DNA from 2 places in the Paenibacillus sp. BR1-192 genome. Region 2 is predicted to be linked to the other one. Evidence: a T-box and tRNA genes for the amino acid it is inferred to sense, from the RefSeq annotation. Region 2 holds a T-box; the other holds one or more tRNA genes.
What was found. The T-box of region 2 lies ahead of leuS (leucine--tRNA ligase). A T-box ahead of a tRNA ligase gene usually reads a tRNA of that ligase, here a tRNA-Leu.
Positions count from the first base shown of each region.

Region 1: it has a tRNA-Leu gene. The T-box ahead of leuS (leucine--tRNA ligase) is inferred to sense a tRNA for this amino acid. The anticodon was not compared.

Region 1 covers NZ_CP120718.1:5,893,317-5,897,740, reverse strand. Annotated here, with positions in the region: gene P0X86_RS26790 (SprT family protein) at 1-45, shown strand, start outside; tRNA gene P0X86_RS26785 (tRNA-Asn) at 72-147, shown strand; tRNA gene P0X86_RS26780 (tRNA-Ser) at 151-239, shown strand; gene P0X86_RS26775 (Type 1 glutamine amidotransferase-like domain-containing protein) at 702-1,397, shown strand; tRNA gene P0X86_RS26770 (tRNA-Glu) at 1,515-1,589, shown strand; tRNA gene P0X86_RS26765 (tRNA-Lys) at 1,957-2,032, shown strand; tRNA gene P0X86_RS26760 (tRNA-Leu) at 2,071-2,153, shown strand; gene P0X86_RS26755 (KGG domain-containing protein) at 2,353-2,817, shown strand; gene P0X86_RS26750 (AraC family transcriptional regulator) at 3,072-4,424, shown strand, end outside.
Region 2 covers NZ_CP120718.1:2,152,213-2,156,636, forward strand. Annotated here, with positions in the region: gene P0X86_RS09245 (Gfo/Idh/MocA family protein) at 1-343, shown strand, start outside; gene P0X86_RS09250 (Gfo/Idh/MocA family protein) at 368-1,441, shown strand; gene P0X86_RS09255 (AraC family transcriptional regulator) at 1,527-2,408, shown strand; T-box leader at 2,449-2,709, shown strand; gene leuS (leucine--tRNA ligase) at 2,799-4,424, shown strand, end outside.

The DNA of each region.
Region 1 (4,424 bases), 3.5 Mb from region 2:
GGGCGTCTAACGCTTCTGAAGCTTGACTCCCCTAAGAAGTCATGATAAATTATTAGTATTCAACTTCACGTTCCCTGATAGCTCAGTTGGTAGAGCACTCGACTGTTAATCGAGTTGTCACAGGTTCGAGTCCTGTTCGGGGAGCCATATGGAGAGATACCCAAGTGGCTATAAGGGGACCCTCTGCTAAGGGGTTAGACTGCGTAAGCGGTGCGAGGGTTCGAATCCCTCTCTCTCCGTTGAGCATTACATCGAAGAAAGCTCCCATCACCAAGTGATCGGGAGCTTTTTTTGCATAGGGATGAGAACCCTGATAGGGTTCGTCGGAGCATAATCAGCGTTAAGGATACTCCGCAGTCTCGACCGAAGGGAGAGTATCCCTCTTTCTTTCGCTTTAGCATGACATCGAAGAAAGCTCCGATCGGGAGCTTTTTTTTGCATAGGGATGAGAACCCTGATAGGGTTCGTCGGAGCATAATCAGCGTTAGGGATACTTCGCAGTCTCGACCGAAGGGAGAGTATCCCTCTCTCTTTCGCTTTAGCATGACATCGAAGAAAGCTCCCATCACCAAGTGATCGGGAGCTTTTTTTGCATAGGGATGAGAACCCTGATAAGGTTCGTCGGAGCATAATCAGCGTAAGGGATACTTCGCAGTCTCGACCGAAGGGAGAGTATCCCATGAATGGGGGAATAAAGCCCGATGAAACAGATTATTGCAATGGGTGGCGGCGGTTTCTCGATGGAGCCTGATAATTTGCTGCTTGATCGCTATGTTTTGGCACAAGTATCGAAAGAATTGCCTGACGTGTGTTTTGTTCCGACGGCAAGCGGGGATGCGGATGGGTATGTTGAACGTTTCTATCAGGCTTTCCGGACACTGCCGTGTATTCCAAGTCATCTGTCGCTGTTCCAGCCGAACTTTGCCGATCTTCGATCTTTTGTACTCGAGAAGGATATCATTTATGTTGGCGGGGGCAATACCCGGAATATGCTGGTCTTGTGGAAGGAATGGGGCCTGGATCAGATACTCAAAGAGGCGTATGAACAGGGTGTCATTTTAACCGGGTTAAGCGCTGGCTCCATTTGCTGGTTTGAGCAAGGGGTGACGGACCCGTTGAACGGGCCTTTGTACGAACTTGAGGGTTTGGGTATATTACAAGGCAGTCATTGCCCGCATTATGATGGTGAGAGCAAAAGAAGGCCCGCCTATTACAAACTCGTGCTTCAAGGTGAAGCAAAAGCAGGATATGCTGCTGATGATGGGGTTGCATTGCATTTCATGGACGGACGGTTGCATCGAATCGTAAGCTCAAGGGAAAATGCACATGCATACCATGTGAAGCGTGAAGCAAATAGCGTTCAAGAAGGGAAGTTGACACCGGATTTTTTAGGCTGATTTATGGGCCGAATAAGCTCCGTAAATAAATTTAAAAATTTGCGAAAAAAAAAGCTTGCCAGCATTTTTGAAATTGTGCTATACTCAATCTTGTCGTCACGGCGACGTGGTTAAAGTGGCCCGTTGGTCAAGGGGTTAAGACACCTCCCTTTCACGGAGGTAACAGGGGTTCGAATCCCCTACGGGTCACCACTTTCTATATAACTTCGGGATGAGAACCCCGTGGGTTCGTCGAAGCATAACCATCGTTTAGGATAAACTTCGCAGTCTCGAACGAAGTGAGAGTATCCCCTACGGGTCACCACTTTCTATATAACTTCGGGATGAGAACCCCGTCGGTTCGTCGAAGCATAACCATCGTTAGGATAAGCTTCGCAGTCTCGAACGAAGTGAGAGTATCCCCTACGGGTCACCACTTTCTATATAACTTCGGGATGAGAACCCCGTCGGTTCGTCGAAGCATAACCATCGTTAGGATAAACTTCGCAGTCTCGAACGAAGTGAGAGTATCCCCTACGGGTCACCACTTTCTATATGGCAGCCGCACGATTGTCATCGAGAGCCATTAGCTCAGTTGGTAGAGCACCTGACTTTTAATCAGGGTGTCGAAGGTTCGAGTCCTTCATGGCTCACCATTTTTACTTAGCACGAAAAGATGTATCCCTTATATTATGCGGTAGTGGTGGAATGGCAGACACGCTATCTTGAGGGGGTAGTGGGTGTATACCCGTGGAGGTTCGAGTCCTCTCTACCGCATACCATGTTGAATAAGAAGCTTCACGCATAGCGTGGAGCTTTTTTATTTATATATCAGGATTTCCATAGAGATTATCCATATTTTAGATATTTTTCATTGCGCGTTTATGCAAAACCGGTGTTTCATCTCTGGTCAAGAGGTTAATATCATATCGTGGACGAGCAACAACTTCCAAATACCTATAAGGAGTGATTCAGAATGGCTAATAACAATAATGGAAAGATGAGCCGTGAAGAAGCAGGACGTTTAGGTGGAGAAGCAACAGCGAACAACCATGATAAAGAGTTTTACCAAGAGATCGGACGGAAGGGCGGCGAAGCGACGTCCCGCTCCCATGACAAAGAATTTTATCAGGAAATCGGCAAAAAAGGCGGAGACTCCACGTCAAACTCCCATGATAAGGAGTTTTATCAAGAGATTGGCCAGAAGGGCGGCGAAGCGACTTCCGACTCCCATGGCAGGGAGTTCTATGAGGAAATCGGCCGCAAAGGCGGCGAGGCTACCTCGGATTCCCATGGTCGCGAGTTCTACCAAGAAATTGGACAGCAGGGCGGCGAAGCCAGAAACGGCAGCGGCAGCAACGGGGATGGCAAGATGAGCCGTGAAGAAGCGGGCCGCAAAGGCGGCGAGGCTAGAGCCCGGCAGCGCCAACGGGGAAATTAATGAAAATTCAGCGGATGTAAGAAGAGACTCCCGTTGGAGGGGGTTGAAACTCTTTCATTCAAAAGATCCGCCTTCAGACACACTTGTAAATAGCAGCAGCCATGACTCCTTTTAGGGAGACATGGCTGCTTTCTTTTTTAGCCTGACTATCATGGCGCATTATGGAAAAGACGAAGAACGTACTGGACATTTGATACGGTGTATGATAATTATATGATAATGATAACCATTCTCATTTAAGGTTGGGGTCTGCAATGATGTTAAACCTATCGATGAATACCAGCAAGGGAGAGCCAAGAGAATACAGCGGGTTCATGGCCCGTTTATGGAATATGGATATTGTTCATGGGCAAGGGATGTCCTTGGAACAACAGTTGGCCGTGCAGCCGGCCTTGATCGTCCCGCTTAGCGGAGAGACCTGTTTGCAGCAGGCAGAGCAAGTGACACGCATGAATAAGGGGTGCGTTTATTTTTGCGCGGCTGGATCTACTTTTGGTATTACGAGCGGCGAGTACTGGAGTTCCGAGGAACAGGAACAGACAGCGGTGGCGATTCTTCATTTTGGCTTCTATGAAGGGATGTCGGGCTGCGGTCGGTTGCATGAAGTGGACGGCGCCGCATTCATGCCCTATGACGGCATCTTTGTCATCAGCTCCCCGGACCGCTTGAATCTCGTCTGCCGGGCGATGTATAAGGATTTTCACAGCATGGAGCCCATGAAGCAGTGGAGGGCTCAGCTGGATTTTCAGGAGCTGTTGTACACGATGATGGCCGAATGCAGCCCATATGCCAAGAATGATAAACGGCAAGCGCTGGACCGGGTGAAGGAGTATATCGAAGAGCATTACGATGAAGATTTAACGATCGAGCAGCTGGCGAATCTCTCCGAACTGAGCCCCAAGTATTTTGTAGAGGTATATAAGAAGGCCTATGGGCACAGCGCGATGGATTATTTGGCGAGCGTCCGTTTGAACAAGGCCAAACAATTGATGCTGGGTTCGGATTCCTTGCTGCGTGAGGTTGCCCATATGGTGGGGTATAAGGATGAATTTTATTTCAGCCGCAAATTTAAGAAAGCTTTCGGGTTCTCGCCCTCCGCCTATATGAAGACAAGGAAAAATAAACTGGCGATGTACGGCTCAACGAGCCTATTGGGTTACGCCATGCCGCTGGATTTCACGCCGTATGCGGCTCCGCTTCATCCGAAGTGGTCACAACATTACTATAACCATCTCGGCCCGGATATTCCGGTCCATCTGGATGCATACCGCCAGAACCATAACAAATATGCGAATCTGGAAAAGCTGGCCACGGCACGTCCGGAGCTCATCGTGTGCGCGCAGGGGGTCGAGGAGTGGGAGAAGGAGCAGCTTCGGCAGATCGCCCCTCTCTATGAAATGCCGGGAGAGCAGGAAGGATGGCGGTTCAATCTGCTCAGTCTCGCCAAAATGCTGGACAGGTTGCCTGAAGCAGAGCAGTGGATTGAAGCGTTTCATCACAAGATATCGGCTTACCGGGAGAAGCTCCCCTCTAGCAATAGGGAAGCCCGCACGCTTTTGACCGCGCGCCTGCATCAGGATGAACTTCGGGCATACAGCCATCCGGGC
Region 2 (4,424 bases):
GTTCAATCAGCAGTATACCGGGGGCTTCGGCGAACCGGAATGCTGGAAATGCGAGGTGCCGATTTCGGGGGACAATCCGCAGCATAACGGCATCATCCAGAACTTTGCGGACGCCATTTTGCACGGAACGCCATTGATTGCGCCGGGCGAAGAGGGAATCCACGGATTGACCCTGTCCAATGCCATGCATTTGTCCACCTGGACCGACAATTGGGTCGACCTGCCGTTGGACGAAGATCTGTATTACGAGATGCTGCAAGAACGGATAGCGAATTCGTCCACCCGGAAAACGGTCAAGGAGATCGGGCCGGTGGATATGAGCAAGACGTTTGGCGCTTATTAAATTACAATCGGGGAGGCTCTTGGTATGGACCGCAGCAATGGAATGCTCTATGCGCCGGTGGGCAAGGCCCAGCCGGTGTGCAAGCCCGGAGAATTTATTTTTGCAGCCATGTCGCTGGAGCATGGCCATATATACGGCATGTGCAACGGCTTGATTGAGGCCGGGGCGACGCTGAAGTGGGTGTATGACTCAGACCCCGCCAAGGTTGCTGCTTTTTGCAAGGCATACCCGGAGGTTGCCGTGGCTTCCTCCGAGGCCCAGGTGCTGGAAGATACCGAAGTTCATCTGGTGGCGGCTGCCGCCATTCCTTCGGAGAGATGCGAGCTTGGCCTGAAGGTCATGTCGCACGGCAAGGATTATTTCACGGATAAAACGCCGTTCACCACGCTGGAGCAGGTGAACGCTGCACGCGCGAAAGCCGCGGAGACGGGCAAGAAATACATGGTCTATTACAGTGAACGGCTGCATGTGGAGAGTGCCGTCCATGCCGGGAAGCTGATTCAGGACGGGGCGATCGGGCGAGTGGTGCAAGTGATGGGAACCGGACCGCACCGTTTGAATGCGTCCTCCCGCCCGGACTGGTTTTTCCGTCATCAACAGTACGGGGGCATCCTGTGTGACATCGGCTCCCACCAGATCGAACAATTTTTGTTTTATGCGGGATGCCGCGATGCCAAGGTGCTCGGCAGCAAGGTGGGCAATTATGCGAATCCGGAATACCCCGAGCTGGAGGATTTCGGAGATGCAACGCTGGTGGGAGACAATGGAGCCACCAATTATTTCCGCGTCGATTGGCTGACGCCCGGAGGACTTGGCACTTGGGGAGATGGCAGAACCTTTATTCTGGGAACGGAAGGATACATCGAGCTTCGCAAATACATCGATATCGCAAGGCATCCGCAGGGGGATCATCTGTACTTGGTTAACGGTGAAGGAGAGTTTCATATGGAACTCCAGGGGAAAGTGGGCTATCCGTTTTTCGGGGAGCTTATCCTGGACTGCCTGGAACGCACGGAACATGCCATGTCCCAGGAGCATGCCTTCAAGGCCGGAGAATTGTGCGTGATTGCCCAAAATGAAGCCGTGCGTATTCCCTAAAATCATTTATAATAGAGAAAACCCCGTTACGTTGAGGGTTGGGGGTTAGACGACTCCAAAATCGCTAAAGGGGCGATTCTCTAAAATGACCTCATCTGTCGATATGATGCCAGGCTTTGACCGCATGCAGCTTCAAGCGCCGTTCGATCTGACCTACTACAATGAACAGCCGCTGTCGGGAGGGCGGTTTCACTCGCATGCTTTTTATGAAATTTATTATTTCCATGAGGGACGCTGCACGTATTTGATCGGCGATTCCGTGTTCACCCTGAAACCGGGGGATCTGCTCCTGATGAACGGGCTTACGCTGCACTGTCCGAACGTTGAACCCGATTCCAGATATGTCAGGAGCATTTTGCATTTTGATCCGGCCTGGGTCTGCAGGGGGCTTTCGGAGACGGCCAAATCGATATTGCTGGACCCCTTCGAAACGCTGCGGAATCATCGCATGACGCTGACGGGGGAGAACCGGGAAGAATTCGAAGGGATGCTGGCCGATATACACCGCCTGTCGTCCTCCACGGCCGGCTTTCGCCAGGAGCGGATGACCCTTCGAATCCAGGAGATGATGTACGTCATCGCCGATTGGTGCCAGGCCGCCGTGCAGGATCACGACTCGATCTCGGAGAAGGAGCGGCATGTCCAGCATGTCGTCTCGTTTGTCGAGGAAAATTATATGCTGGATTTGACGCTGGAGGGAATCGCCCGCGACATGCATATCACGAAACACTACTTATCCTCCTTATTCAAGGAAGTGACCGGAACGACGGTGTTCAAATATGTGTATCACCGGCGGATCAACCAGGCCAAAATCATGCTTAGGCTCCACCCCCATCTGAGCATAACGGAGATCAGCCAGGCGTCCGGTTTCAAGCATTTGGCCCATTTCAGCCGGATGTTCAAGGCCATGGTCGGGACCACGCCGGAACATTACCGCAGAAGCGGAGAAGAGCTTTCGTTGACTTGACCGCGCTTTTTGGGTATAATAGCCACATTAAAACGGTAATATGAACGCGATGATGAGGATCAATCGTTCCAATTTCGATCATGCAGAGAGCCGGTGTCTGGTGAAAACCGGTTGACGATAGGGATGAACTCGCCTCGGAGCAATGGTGTTAACCCGGCCGTCGGAGGGCTGTATTCCGGCAGAATCGGCCGACGAAGCATCGTCGTCTTATCCGCGATAAGGATGCAAAGGGAGCGAAAGGCAAAGCATGCCTTTGGCTAACTAGGGTGGTACCACGGGAATCTAACCTCTCGTCCCTAGCGATCAACGCTATGGATGATGAGGTTTTTTTGTTTTTTTGGGCAATGGCGCAGGCCTTGCCTCTCGACTGTGAAGGAGGAGCAATGAAGTATGACGGACAATCAACCAACCGGCCACGGCTACCAGCCGCAGGCCATCGAACCGAAGTGGCAGCAATACTGGGATGAGAACAAAACCTTTAAAACGGAAGATTTCTCGTCCAAACCGAAATTTTACGCGCTGGATATGTTTCCGTACCCATCGGGCGCAGGCCTGCACGTAGGTCACCCGGAGGGATACACGGCAACGGACATCGTGTCCCGCTACAAGCGGATGCGCGGATACAACGTGCTTCATCCGATGGGATGGGACGCCTTCGGCCTGCCGGCAGAGCAGTATGCGATGGACACGGGCAAACATCCTCGGGAGTTCACCGTGCAGAATATCGATACGTTCCGCCGCCAGATCAAATCCCTCGGGTTCTCGTATGACTGGGACCGCGAGATCAGCACCACCGATCCGGAATATTACAAATGGACGCAGTGGATCTTTATCCAGCTCTATAAACGCGGCTTGGCCTATGTGGCCGAGGTTCCGGTGAACTGGTGCGAAGCGCTCGGCACCGTGCTGGCGAACGAGGAGGTCATCGACGGCAAGAGCGAACGCGGAGGCCATCCGGTCGTACGCAAGCCGATGCGCCAATGGATCCTGCGCATTACCGAATATGCGGATCGCCTGCTGGAGGATCTGGACGAGCTGGACTGGAGCGAAAGCTTGAAGGATATGCAGCGCAACTGGATCGGCAAATCCACGGGCGCCGAGGTCCGTTTTGACATCGAAGGGTATGATGGTCATCTGGAGGTGTTCACCACTCGTCCGGATACGCTGTTCGGGGCAAGCTACTGCGTCCTGGCACCGGAGCATGACCTCGTGGACAAAATTGCGACAGCCGATCAGCGCGAAGCGGTGAAGGCTTATCAGGATCAGGCAGCACGTAAAAGCGACCTGGAGCGGACGGATCTGGCCAAGGATAAAACCGGCGTATTCACGGGCGCGTATGCCGTCAATCCGGTAAACGGCGCCAAGGTACCGATCTGGATCGCGGATTACGTGCTTGCCGGCTACGGCACCGGTGCCATTATGGCGGTTCCGGGACATGACAGCCGGGACTGGGAGTTTGCGAAGCAATTCGGTCTTCCGATCATTGAAGTCGTTCAAGGCGGAAACGTCGAGGAGGAAGCATATACCGGCACCGGCGCGCACGTGAATTCCGGCTTCCTGAACGGGCTGGATAATGAAGAGGCTATTCAGGCGATGAATGAATGGCTGGAGAAAGAGGGCAAGGGCAAGAAGAAGGTAACCTACCGTCTGCGCGACTGGCTGTTCAGCCGTCAACGCTATTGGGGCGAGCCGATTCCGATTCTGCATCTGGAAGACGGAACGATGAAGACCGTGCCGGAAGATCAGCTTCCATTGCTTCTGCCGGATGTGGACCAGATTAAACCGTCCGGAACCGGCGAATCGCCGCTGGCCAACGTGACGGAGTGGGTGGAGACGGTTGATCCCGAAACGGGCATGAAAGCCCGCCGCGAAACCAATACGATGCCGCAATGGGCCGGCAGCTGCTGGTACTACCTGCGTTACATCGATCCGGATAACCATAACGAACTGTGCTCCAAGGAGAAACAGAAGGAATGGCTGCCGGTTGACCTGTACATCGGCGGCGTGGAGCATGCT